4 regions of the Paenibacillus thiaminolyticus genome follow, and region 1 is predicted to be linked to each of the others. Evidence: riboswitches for the same ligand, from Rfam matches in the RefSeq annotation. Region 1 holds a riboswitch; each other region holds the start of a gene.
What was found. A riboswitch is a leader RNA that binds a small molecule or an ion and turns the genes downstream of it on or off. The one in region 1 is predicted to bind cyclic di-GMP.

Region 1 (3,135 bases):
ACTTCGAAATCCTTCGACGTACGGTCACCCTTCGCATCGGTGTAATTCATCGTCGTTGTCTTGTTAGTCGGGTACAATTGTTTCGGATCCGGATTTTTGGAGTGATCCATTTTGACCCGGTAAGTAAGAGTCGCTGGATTGCCTTCCGTGACATTGCCGATGTCCCAGTTGAACGTCTCGGTTTGCGGGTTCCAGGTGACCTCCCCTTGAGAGACCTTATAGTCGTCCGGGCCGAAGGAGCTCCCCTTCAACTTCAGATCGAACATGTCCCCCATCGGGTCAGTGACTACCGCATTTTCAGCGGCAAAGGCAATTTTGCTGGCCAGCTCGGAGAAGATTCGCTCCAGACTGTCGCTGCTGCCCGAATAATAACCTTTGTTCCCTACATCCTTCAGCGTATTGGTTGCATTGCTATTGCTCCCCACATCCAACCCGATAGAATAAATGCCGATTCCGGCATCATGGGCCAGCTTGGCTTCGGAAATCGTGCCGATGCCATTGTCTTTAATTTCAAACTCATAGCTGCAGCTCCACCAACCACAAGTTTCCTTGCCCAAACCATACCAGCTAGATCCTAGGCTAAAACTGGAGCCCGACCCGATAATGTTTTTGTAGTTAAAATCAGAAAGAATAAACTGATGGCTATTATTTCCCCATGAACCTTTTACTGCAGTAGACGCCTTGTAACTATACGTCGGCTCCCCGTCACTCAGCAGAACGATCACTTTGTTGTTGGCCTGGCTTGTCTTTAAAAGTTCCTGAGCTTCGTGGAGTCCTGCCTGAATATTCGTTCCCCCGGTCGCCTGTATATTATCAATGGCACGTTTCAATTCCGTCTTCTGGTCAAGGCCTTTGAAGTCAGATACCTGATCAGAAGTCTTATTGAAGGTCACTACTGCAATTCTCGTGTCCGAGTCTTCAATCAACAGATTGTCAACGAATTTCTTGGCTGCATCCTTCGCCTTTGGCAATCGATTCTGGTTCGGTTTTTGGGTCATGCTTCCCGACTTGTCGATCACGAGCACGACATCGGAGGAGCCCGATTTCAGGTTCTTGCCTTCGACGGTCAGTGTAATATCCCATTCATCCAGCTTGCCTTCGACCGGGTTGGCTTCCTTCGTGAGCTTCACCGCTCCCGGATTCGGCCACTCAAGCTCCCCGGAACTCGCCGCCTGGGCGCCGATCGTGCCCGGAATCGTCCCAAATGCGACACTCAACATACACAACCATGTAACTACTAGTCTGAATCGGCGTTTCATAGTTTCCTCCTCATTTTTTCATCTGAGTCCTCCTTTGCAGAGTAAAAATTGCCTCCTCACGTCTTATTTATATCGTTCTGCGGGCCAAAAATACCGCGGAGAACCGCCCTATGAAAAATAAAAAAATCCGGCTGCAATTTAACGATTGTTAAATGCAGCCGGACGATCATGGGCCTGACGACCTTTAGATTCCTAAGCTTTGCGGCCTAATCTTTCGATTAGTGTGCCCTATGTAATTGGCGTATCCAATCATATCCAGCTAAAGCACTATTCATGCTCAATATATGGGACAGCCTCCTATTTGTCAATCACTTTTTTGAAAATTGTTCGATGCACTTCCAAAGGCAGAAAAAAACCCGAAATATCCCCTGATTGGGGGATTTCTTTCGACCTTAAAATGATATAAAATATTCATTTCTTTGAAAATTTATTGCACACTATTTTCATTATTATAGGCACTTCGACCTAATATTTCACAATTCGACGCTCCCTCATATAAATGGATGAAGAAGGATGGAGAAGGAAATGAAACCCCAACTCGCATGCCATCGATTCATGCCGAATCGGGTCATACTATAAAGGCAGGTTTGTTCTGCTCCGTAAAGAGGAGACGACAACTGAACAGGTAATTTGCAGATCTTGGATCGTTGACAAACGGACAAACAGGACATATGATAAATGATGTAACGGATGTGTAACCGGTTACACATGGAAAGGAAGGATACTCCGTCATGGCCACGATCAAAGATGTGTCGAGATTGGCGGGCGTATCGGTCGCAACCGTCTCCCGGGTCCTTAATCAAAAAGGGTATGTCCACGAGGACACTGAGAAGAAAGTGATGAACGCGATTCGGGAACTGGACTATATTCCGAATGACGTCGCCAGGAGCTTGACCAAAAAATCGGCGAAAATGCTGGCGCTTATTGTCCCGGACATCACGAACCCGTTCTTCAATGAACTTGCCCGAGCCGTGGAGAAGGTGACCCAGCTATACGGATACGCGACCATTCTGTGCAACTCCGACGACACCCCTGCCAATGAGAAGCAATATATTCATGCGTTGAAGCAGAAATACATCGACGGCTTCATTCTTGCATCCAATACGCTATCGGCGGAAGAAGTCCAACAGCTGGATGTCCCGGTGGTTACGTTGGACCGGACGATTTCGGACACCATACCGACGGTCGCCTCCGACAACCGCGAGGGCGCACGGCTGGGCGTGCAATATCTCCTCGATCGGGGCTGCAGCAAAATCGCCCATATTCGGGGCCCACAGCAGCTATCGATTGCGGACGAGCGCTGCCAAGGATATTTGGATGTGGTGCAGGAGGCTGCATGGTTCTCTCCCGATCTCATCGTCGAGGGCAACTTCAATCTGAACCAAGCGACCGACACAGTCAATCGCTTGCTGGACCGCCACCCCGATATCGACGGAATCTTCGCCGGCAACGATATTATGGCGATGGGAGCGCTGCGGGCCGTTCAGAAACGGGGCATCCCCGTTCCCGACCAGATGCAGATTGTCGGCTTCGATGGCATCTCGCTAGGCGAGATGGTCTACCCGGAACTGACGACCGTCGCGCAATCGATCTATGAAATGGGACTGCTAGCTGCTCGAATGTTGATTAAAATGATCGAGAGAAAGCCGCTGGATACGATGCATTACAATCTTCCCGTAGAGCTGGTTCGGCGAGGGACGACGCGATAATCGGCCCGGCCTCAGCTCGGCTTTCATAGAACTTCATTTTCAGGGAATGCTATTCTTTAGAAAAACAGCGTACGCTCGCTCCAGTCTGATTTTTCTTCATACCCATCCGACAGCTTGGGATGAAGAAGTTCTTTGTCGGATGTGTAACCGGTTACACATGCAATGGA
Region 2 (3,135 bases), 3.2 Mb from region 1:
ATTGACTTCTCCCGTCACGGTAATACGGGATGTCAGATCTCCGTCTTCTGTGTCCGTAGCGGTTACGCCGGCCAGCTTATCAAAGTTGTCGCCGACTTGAAGCGTCAGGTCCGTTACGCCATGCAATACAGGCGGTTGATTGTTGCTTGGAGCTTCATCACCCAGAATGAGTTGTCTGTTCATCTCCGGGCTGTTATTCGAGACCCGCTGAACAAGCTCCATGCTTGTAATCTCGGCATCTCCCTTAAGTTTGAACGTATAGGATCTGCCAGGCTCAATCGTCTTGGCGTCATAAACCGATTTCAAATCGACGACTGTATACCCGTTCTCATTGGTTACGGTTCCCGCCAAATAATCGCCGGAAGTGAACGATCCATCGGCTTGGATGTAAAGCTTCGGCAGCTTAACTGTTTTTGCTCCTCTTTCCACGGCTCTCAATACTTGATTCGATTCGGTCAAAGACTCGTTATTGACGAGGGTAATTTCATACCCTTTATTGTTGCCCCAAGGCTCTGTATACGGTTTCATAGCAACCGTCACGTCCAGCTTGGTATATTGGATCTCATGTGTTTTCAACGGCTGGCTTCCGAAGAGGCCTTCTTTCGTTACCTTTGTTAATTTGTCGCGCTTGGCCGGGTCCGTAGTAGGGGCATCATTGGAAGCCATCCAAGCAATGACGCCGCCTAGGCCGCGCTCAAGCACATATTTCGTTTTCTCTTGAATCGATCTTTCATTGTCATACGTGTAGAATACGCCAGTTGTATTATCATATAGATATGGAGCTTTAGCTGCATCATCCCAGTATTCTTTGAGATTCGGGTATGCGGCCTTCAACTTGTCGAGATTGCGATAAGACCAAGTCCCTGTTCGGCGGCCGCCGTCCCCCAGGACGAGAGGGGATTCACCAACCGCGCCGCGGGATGGAGTCTGATCCGCATCCTTGGCAGATAGTGCGGCGTCACCGAATAGTCCCGGATGATTCGGATCGGATCCTTGAGACACCTTATCCCAGCCGCGAGTATAGTAGGCCGCCCCGATAACAATCTTGCTCGGTTCGGCACCTTGCTGAATCAAATAGTTCACGCTCTCGTCAACAGATAGGTTGTTGCCGGTGAGCGGGTCATTTGGATTCGGATACAAGCCGGTATGATGGCCGCTTACCTCATCCCATGCGCCGCGCATGTCATAAGTCATGATGTTGGCAAAGTCTACAATGTTGAACAGTCTTGGCACATCAATGCCGATATCAATCTTAGCCTTCGGCGCTGGGAGCGCAACAGACAGTTCATACGCTTTACCAAGCTCGGCTCCTTGTTTATTCAATGCGTTTTTCAAGTCTTGCAGGAGCACGATATAATTATTTTTATCCTCCGGCGTGGCGTATTTCGTGCCTTCATCGTTTTTATTATCGACCAGATCAGGCTGGCGAACTTCAGCCGGGAACTCCCAATCCACATCAACGAAGTCCATGTTCGTGTACTTGATGAATTTCATGACATTCTCCACCAGATTCGCCCGCTTCGAAGCATCGGCCGCTACAACGGAGAAGTCGCCTGATTTGGACCATCCGCCAAGAGAGATGCCGATTTTCAGGTTCGGGTTTTCTGCGCGCAATTGCTGCAGGGCGATAAGGCTGCCTGAATTGGCCATATCCCATTGTACGCCATCCTGGCCGACAGGCGCGCCCACAGCCGCATCCTTGTCCGTAAAGACGAGGTTGCCTTGAGCGTCAAAATCGAGGAACGCATAGTTCAAGTGGGTTAATTGATCGGCGGGAATATCCTTGGGATAAAAGTTCCCTTGTCCTCCCCAAATCGACCAATCGCCATAGTACATGACATTCCGGATTTCCTGTGTCGAGTTCTTGACCACAGGTTCCTGTGCTGCAGGAACAGTCGTTCCTGCATAAGCTGGCGCCAATGAAGACACGAACATCATGATGGTCATTACCGTCATGGCGAACAATCTTCGGGCACTCTGCTTTCTCCTAGTCTTCATCCGTTATTCACTTCCTATCAATAGATTATATTAATAGGCAGCTAGGGCAGGGTAACGCTTACATTTATAACGCATACGACTAATAGGGCTTGGATGCTATTAATCGGCAACTGGCTGGCATAGAATTTTCCTTAGCCCCTTTAGCTTTGCGTCACTAGATTTCCCTAGCTTTGCCTAGTAATACCTGGACATAAATGCATACGCTTTTACTTTTAATGGCGGCGATGTATTGTATAACGATGCATGTATGCACCGTTTAATATACAGTATTTTCTCGTTTATTTAATGGGTCTTGCAGCTCATATGTGAATATATGAACATAGGTCGATTCTATTATTCACTTGCAACATATAAGGTTAATAATGCGGATGCGATAAGGGACCGTATTTTGATTTCATATGGTTTCATGCTGTGCATCTTCCTAGTAACTGCGCCATTCCCTTGGCATTCCTTGTTCTGCATTTTTACATTTTTAAGATGTCCGGCAAGGTTTGGGCCAATAGGTCTTAGGGAGGAGGGGAGATATATCTTGGATTGGATGAACTAGCCGGAGTTCGCAAAATGATAACCGAATATAACTATCCTTATGGGAGAGGTTCAGCAAGTTGCCTCCACATTTGGAATTGTAGTACGATGATAAGGAATCCAAGCAATGGGAAATTGTAACTCATATTACATAGGATAGGAGTGTTGCTACATGCTGACGCCACTGAAGGATAAGACGGTCGTCGTGACCGGAGCCAGCAAAGGAATCGGCAAAGGAATTGCGAGAACCTTCGCCGCACAAGGGGCGAAAGTCGCGGTCGTCGCACGCAGCTTGACGAAAGCGGAGGAAACCGCGGCGGAAATCCGGGATAACGGAGGTATTGCTCATGCCTTCCAAGGAAATGTCGCCGATTTGGAGTCGATGAAGTGCGTTGCAAGCGAGGCGGCCGCTACTTTCGGGGGGATCGACGTTCTGTGCGCCAACGCCGGTATTTTTCCGAATGCGACGATCGAGGAGATGACCGGCGAGCATTGGGATCAGGTGATGAACACGAATGCACGCGGGACGCTGTTTTCCCTTCAAGCCTGCCTGCCCTTTCTGAAGAAAGCGGAATACGGCCGGATCATTGTTACCTCCTCGATTACGGGGCC
Region 3 (3,135 bases), 590 kb from region 1:
GCCGTCTTTATTGATCGTTATCCTGCTCTTTGCCAGGTTGTGGCCGAGATTTACCAGCCTCCAGTCCAAGCTGGAACAATTAGCCTCGACCATCCCGGCCTTCAAGGCTCTTCAGCAATTGCAGCGTGACTGCAAATTGGCCGCAGATCAGGCGATTACGCTTACCGAATCGCCCGCTCCGGGACCTGGCCATTGGTTCGTTATGCAAGGAATCGAAGTCAGAAATCTTTCGTTTCGCTATCAGCCGCAACTGCCTGTGTATGCTTTGCAAAATATCAGCGTTCATATTCCAGCCCAAGGGATGACCGCTATCGTTGGCAAATCAGGGGCCGGCAAGAGCACGTTTATCGATATCCTTATGGGCCTGATGCAGCCTGAATCCGGTCAAATCCTCGTGGATGGCATAGCGATCACGAATGACAACCTGCTCGCGTACAGACGCTCCATCGGGTATGTGGCGCAGGATCCGTTTCTTTATAATGCGACCATAAGAGAAAACCTGTTGATGGTGAAACCGAGTGCCACGGAGAACGAACTGTGGGAAGCCCTCGATTTTTCCTCGGCAGCTGAATTTGTACGCAAGCTTCCTCACCAATTGGAGACGCTCATTGGAGATCGAGGCATTCGTTTGTCAGGAGGAGAACGGCAGCGCCTGGTCCTGGCAAGAGCCATCATCCGGCAGCCTTCTATCCTTGTTCTGGATGAGGCGACAAGCGCACTGGATACGGAGAATGAAAAAAAGATTCTGACCGCTTTACATCGGTTGAAGGATCGCATTACGGTCATTGTGGTTGCCCATAGGCTGTCCACCATCCAAAACGCGGAACAAATTTTAGTCATACATGACGGGAAATTGGCTGAACAGGGAACCTTTTTGTCATTATCCTCAGAAAAAAAGAGCATATTTGCAAATCTTTTACAAAATCAGGAGGCGCAGCCTGTTAACGTCTATACGCTGTAGCCGCTTTCGGAGGTGGGGGAAATCGGATATAATAGGGACAAGCAGATGTATACACGGAGGTTAAATCATGATCGGAGAACGGATTCAAATCCTTCGAAGGAAGAAAAATTACTCACTGTCAGAACTCTCCGAAAGAGCAGGTGTCGCAAAATCCTATTTAAGCTCAATTGAAAGAGGAATTCAGCAGAATCCTTCCATTCAATTTCTGGAGAAGATTAGTGTTATTCTCGGGGTCTCAGTTGAGGAGCTGCTGCAAGACAAGGAAGCTTCGAATGAAGCTGAGGTGTTGGACGAAGAATGGACTAATCTCGTAAAAGAAGCGATGGCTTCTGGCGTAAGTAAAGAGCAATTCAAAGAATTTCTGGAATATAATAAGTGGAAGCTAACACGCGAAGAGTCATGATGCTCCCTAGCGTTGACGCAGCCCAAAATAAAGAAATCTCCGATTGTTGAGTTCACCGCGCGTTATCTGTAAACATGCCTCAACGAAGGAGATTTCTTTTCGATAATGTCAACAATCGTGAGTTATGCTTCTGAATTGACATGGAGCGGCCATTCAGGATCAGACTGTGCCTGAAAATCGCGAAGAAGTTTACGAATGTCCGCAATGGAAAGGCCCATTTGTCGTGCAGTTAAAATAATAGCTACCCAATCCTTGTCCAATTGTTCATTGTTACCTGTAACCGCTTCAACCATGATTGCATTGCCTCCCGAATTTACTCGGCCGGTTGCACCACTAACTCCACACGCCTAAAGTGCCCAGACAAAAAAGGCGCATTTCATCGTTTCCTAATATATACTTATTAAGTAGTATTATACACGACATTTGACGTTCCATGGTGTCATAGTATGTCGTCTCTGGAGCACTAGTTTTGTCGAATTCGATGATTACCCGGCCGTGATCCTCTCGCAATAACCTTGCGGATTATGAACCTGCCAATTCCAGCTATCTTCACACATGTCGGTAATGCCGTATTTCGGGAACCACCCCAGGCTTATATGGGACTTTGTCGGATCAGCATAGCATATCCCGATATCCCCTGGTCTTCGCCCCACGATTTCATAGGGAATCTGAATCCCCGACACCTTCTCGAAGGAATGGATCATCTCCAGCACCGTAAACCCCCGGCCTGTACCCAGATTGTAAAATTCGACCCCATTTATATGATCCAAATGCTCCAATGCTTTCAGATGGCCTTGCGCCAAATCCACGACATGAATATAATCTCGGATTCCCGTACCGTCTTTTGTAGGGTAATCGGAGCCGTATACTTTAAGCGACGGCAATCTCCCCACAGCTACTTGCGTAATAAACGGCATTAAATTGTTAGGCGTCCCATTAGGGCTCTCTCCGATCTTTCCGCTTTTATGTGCACCGACGGGATTGAAATATCTGAGAATGGAAATTCCCCATCTCGGGTCAGAAGAAGCCAGATCCTGCAGTACTTGCTCAATCATTTGTTTGGTTCTTCCATAGGGACTCACCGCCCCAAGGCTGGCTTCCTCCGAAATGGGAACACATTCCGGTACCCCATACACCGAGGCGGATGAGCTGAATACCAGGCTGTACACGCCATGCTTGGCCATCGCCCTGCACAGAACCAGCGTGCTGGTAAGATTCGTATGGTAGTATTCAAGCGGCACCTGAACCGACTCCCCAACCGCTTTCAGGCCGGCAAAATGGATCACGGCATCGATGCGATGTCCCTCGAATATCCGATTCAAGCGTTGCTCGTCGAGAAGATCCGCTTCATAAAAAGCAAATCCTTTGCCCGTAATATCCGAAATCCGACGAATCGCTTCCGGATGGCTGTTGGAGAAATTATCAAGAACGACGATATCATATCCCGCCTCCAGCATTTCTACGCAAGTATGGCTTCCGATATAACCGGCGCCACCCGTGATCAAAATGGCCATTACCTTGTCTCCTCTCTCCGTATGACCGGATTGAATTTAGTAAGGATCGGCAGCTTTCCCATATTCGCCTTGGCTATGTTCGTTAAGTAGATAAACTCGCTCGATTTGCGAAAGCACACATAGAAGATCAGGTTCGTTACGGACAGGCACAGCAGGACCCTGACGGCGATATCCCATAACAGCGGCAGCGTGAGTAATCCTGCAAGCCAGCCGCATAAGGATGCCGCCAGAAGAACTAACACGGCATGCAGTGCGTA
Region 4 (3,135 bases), 2.7 Mb from region 1:
CATGGGCGGCATGCTGACTCTAATCGGGACGCCGCCCAACCTGGTCATCAGCGAGACGCTCGCCCAGGCGGGGTTCGATGAGCTGTCCTTCTTCTCCTTCACCCCGATCGGGATCGTCTGCCTCCTGATCGGCACCGGTCTTCTGCTGCTTCTGAGCAGGCTGCTTCCGAAGGAACAAGGCGAAGGGCGCGGCAAGCGGAACGCGCGATCGCTGCACGAGCTTGCCCGGCAGTACCAGTTGTCCCAGAACCTGTACCGCGTGCAGGCCGGCGACGAAGCGACGATTGTATCCCGATCGCTGCAGGAGCTGGATATTCCGAACCAATATCAGGTTCATATTATCGAGATTCGCCGCCGGACATCGAACAAGAACCCGTTCTTCAAGACGATCAATCAAGAGATTGCCGGTCCGGCGACCGTCATCCATGACAAAGATATTCTGTATGTATATGGACCGTTCCACCGCGTGCAAGCATTCGCCGAGGCGTGCGGGCTTCATCTGCTTGACCATCGGGCCGCCGAGATCGAGCAAGCTGCCGAACCGAATACCGAGCGGTACGCTTCGGATCAGATCGGCATCGCCGAGGTGCTGCTGCCGCCCAATTCCCCGCTGCTTAATCTGCAGGTGAAGCAGTCGGGATTCCGCGAGAAATACCAGCTCAATATATTGGCGATTCAGCGCAAAGGAGAGTATTTGCTGCATCAGCTCAAGGACGAGAAAATCCGGTTCGGCGATGCCCTGCTCGTTCAGGGGACATGGAAAAGCATCGCTCGGCTGTCAAGGGAGGAGTCGGATGTGGTCGTCGTCGGCCAGCCGCTGGAGACGGCAGCTGCGATGCCTATGAACCATAAAGCGCCGCTCGCGGCCGGCATCATGCTCTTCATGATCGCGCTGCTCATTCTGGAGATATTCCCGGCCGTCATCTCCGTCATGATCGCAGCCGTCCTGATGGTAGCCACGGGATGTCTTCGCGGAATGGAATCCGCCTACAAGACGATTAACTGGGAGAGCATCGTCCTGATTGGCGGCATGATTCCGATGTCCATCGCGATCGAGAAGACAGGCGCGGCAGCCCTGCTCTCGCAGAAGCTCGTGCTGACCCTCGGGAATATCGGGCCGTTCGCCTTGCTCGCCGGCATCTATTTTACGACGTCGATCCTGACGCTCTTCATCAGCAATACCGCATGCGCTGTCCTGGTCGCGCCGATCGCGATGACCGCTGCGATGCAGTTGGGCGTCAATCCGCATCCGTATCTGTTCGCCGTCGCGATTGCCGCCAGCATGTGCTTCGCCGTCCCGTTCTCGACCCCGCCCAACGCGTTGGTCATGTCGGCCGGCAAATATTCCTTCATGGACTATATCCGGGTGGGATTGCCGCTTCAGTTGCTGCTTGGCATTGCCATGGTAGCGCTGCTGCCGCTCTTTTTTCCGTTTTGAAAGCTAGCAAACGATCTCTCATTCGACAATCTCGTATTTCTATCAACAAAATGGGATATATTGTATGTACGTTCCATCTCAAAGATGATAGAATGAACCATAGAATAGATACGCTAAAAATGGATAATGGCAAACCCTAGCGAAAGCAGGGGACGCAAAGCCACGGGTCTAATGCATGCACGCATGCGATGATAGCCGGGTTGCCCTAATTGCGACAGTTGTTGCGTCTTTTTGGCGCCGCCTTTAGGGTGGCGCTTTTTTAATTGCAAGAGCGCCCCCGTTTATCATCTCATTCTAGCGTAGTTTAATTTCGTTATGGAATGGGGAGATAGCTATGGGTACACATCAATATACGACCGAACACAACGATAACTCAACCGTGAATAGCCAACCTAAAAGAACAGCGAGACGGCATGCATCGGCACTCCTCTGCGCAGCAATAGCTATCGGTCTGTTCCTGACGCCTGCATTCACCTACGCGGCAGCGGACAGCATTCCGGCAGCGGACGGGGCGCTGCGCACCCCTCCAGTAGCCGCGGGAGCTAGCAGCACGATTAGCGGCACAGAATTCAAGCTTCAAGGCATCTCAATCGGGATGAGCGAATCGGAATTGATCGGAATTCTTGGAGAACCCGCCCGCAAAGATTTAAGCGAATACAATTTCGAATGGTACATATACAATCAGAATTATGAACGTTATATCCAGGTCGGCGTACAGCACGGCAAAGTGGTTGCCCTGTATACGAACGCCCAGGATTGGACTGGCGCCGGTGGAATCGGCTTCGGGTCGGCCAGACAAGAAGTCGAAGCCGCTTACGGCTCCCCGCTTGCCAGTCTCAAGAAAGGAAATACGATCTATAAGTTCAAGGACAACGGCGGAGAATACAGCCTGCATCAAGTCGGCGGGGTATATGCTACTCTATTTTACGATCTGAGCCGAAAAAATACGGTCACCTCGATCCAGCTCGTTGATCAGAAGATCGAGTTATCGTTCAAAGGCTTTTATGGAAAGCCAAGCGAACGATTGCGGGAAAGCCTTGAGCGGGAAGTGCTGGATTTGACCAATGCGGTCCGTGTACGTGAAGGAAAAAAACCGCTCGAGTGGAACGACGAGATTGCGGTAACGGCGCGCAAACATAGCGCAGACATGATGAAGCGCACCTTCTTCTCGCACGACAATCCGGATGGCCAGTCTCCGTTCGATCGGATGAAGCAAGACGGCATCGCTTACAGGATGGCCGGAGAAAATATTGCGGCCGGACAAACAAGCGCCATCTTCGCCCACGAGAACTGGATGAATTCAAGCGGCCACCGCAACAACATATTAAGCGATTTCGAGCGCCTTGGCGTCGGAATCTCCTTCGGCGGACCCTATCAAGTCTATTATACGCAAAACTTTTTTACGCCGAGCCGATAGATTCAAAAATGCCGCCGCCTCTTGCACAGGCGGCGGCTAGCATAGCTCTACTCGTTATGCTTCATTCTTTTGCGCGAGAACCACATGACAACTGCGGCAGCGCAGAACAACAGGCCAATCCAAGAAGCAAACGGCGATTTCTCTCCGGTTGCCGGCAGACTTGGTCCAGCCGGATGTTCAGGCTTCTTGCGGTCTCCCGGCCGGTTCGCAGGGAGTTCATTCGAGCCTGGTTGCTCTTCCGTGCCAGGCTCCTCTTCCGTACCAGGTGTGCCTGGAACGG

Region 2: it holds a riboswitch for cyclic di-GMP, as region 1 does, so the genes downstream of both, FLT43_RS01945 (glycosyl hydrolase family 18 protein) here and FLT43_RS16130 (MucBP domain-containing protein) in region 1, are expected to answer to the same signal.
Region 3: it holds a riboswitch for cyclic di-GMP, as region 1 does, so the genes downstream of both, FLT43_RS18900 (anti-repressor SinI family protein) here and FLT43_RS16130 (MucBP domain-containing protein) in region 1, are expected to answer to the same signal.
Region 4: it holds a riboswitch for cyclic di-GMP, as region 1 does, so the genes downstream of both, FLT43_RS04160 (CAP domain-containing protein) here and FLT43_RS16130 (MucBP domain-containing protein) in region 1, are expected to answer to the same signal.

Annotation. Positions count from the first base shown of each region.
Region 1 covers NZ_CP041405.1:3,643,250-3,646,384, forward strand. The annotation lists gene FLT43_RS16130 (MucBP domain-containing protein) at 1-1,259, opposite strand, end outside; cyclic di-GMP riboswitch class I at 1,410-1,497, opposite strand; gene FLT43_RS16135 (LacI family DNA-binding transcriptional regulator) at 1,991-2,968, shown strand.
Region 2 covers NZ_CP041405.1:458,391-461,525, forward strand. The annotation lists gene FLT43_RS01945 (glycosyl hydrolase family 18 protein) at 1-1,998, opposite strand, end outside; cyclic di-GMP riboswitch class I at 2,101-2,183, opposite strand; gene fabG (3-oxoacyl-ACP reductase FabG) at 2,696-3,135, shown strand, end outside.
Region 3 covers NZ_CP041405.1:4,229,306-4,232,440, reverse strand. The annotation lists gene FLT43_RS18910 (ABC transporter ATP-binding protein) at 1-961, shown strand, start outside; gene FLT43_RS18905 (helix-turn-helix domain-containing protein) at 1,029-1,364, shown strand; gene FLT43_RS18900 (anti-repressor SinI family protein) at 1,487-1,657, opposite strand; cyclic di-GMP riboswitch class II at 1,675-1,760, opposite strand; gene galE (UDP-glucose 4-epimerase GalE) at 1,850-2,878, opposite strand; gene FLT43_RS18890 (lipopolysaccharide biosynthesis protein) at 2,878-3,135, opposite strand, start outside.
Region 4 covers NZ_CP041405.1:927,627-930,761, forward strand. The annotation lists gene FLT43_RS04155 (SLC13 family permease) at 1-1,438, shown strand, start outside; cyclic di-GMP riboswitch class I at 1,557-1,646, shown strand; gene FLT43_RS04160 (CAP domain-containing protein) at 1,773-2,855, shown strand; gene FLT43_RS30455 (SdrD B-like domain-containing protein) at 2,903-3,135, opposite strand, start outside.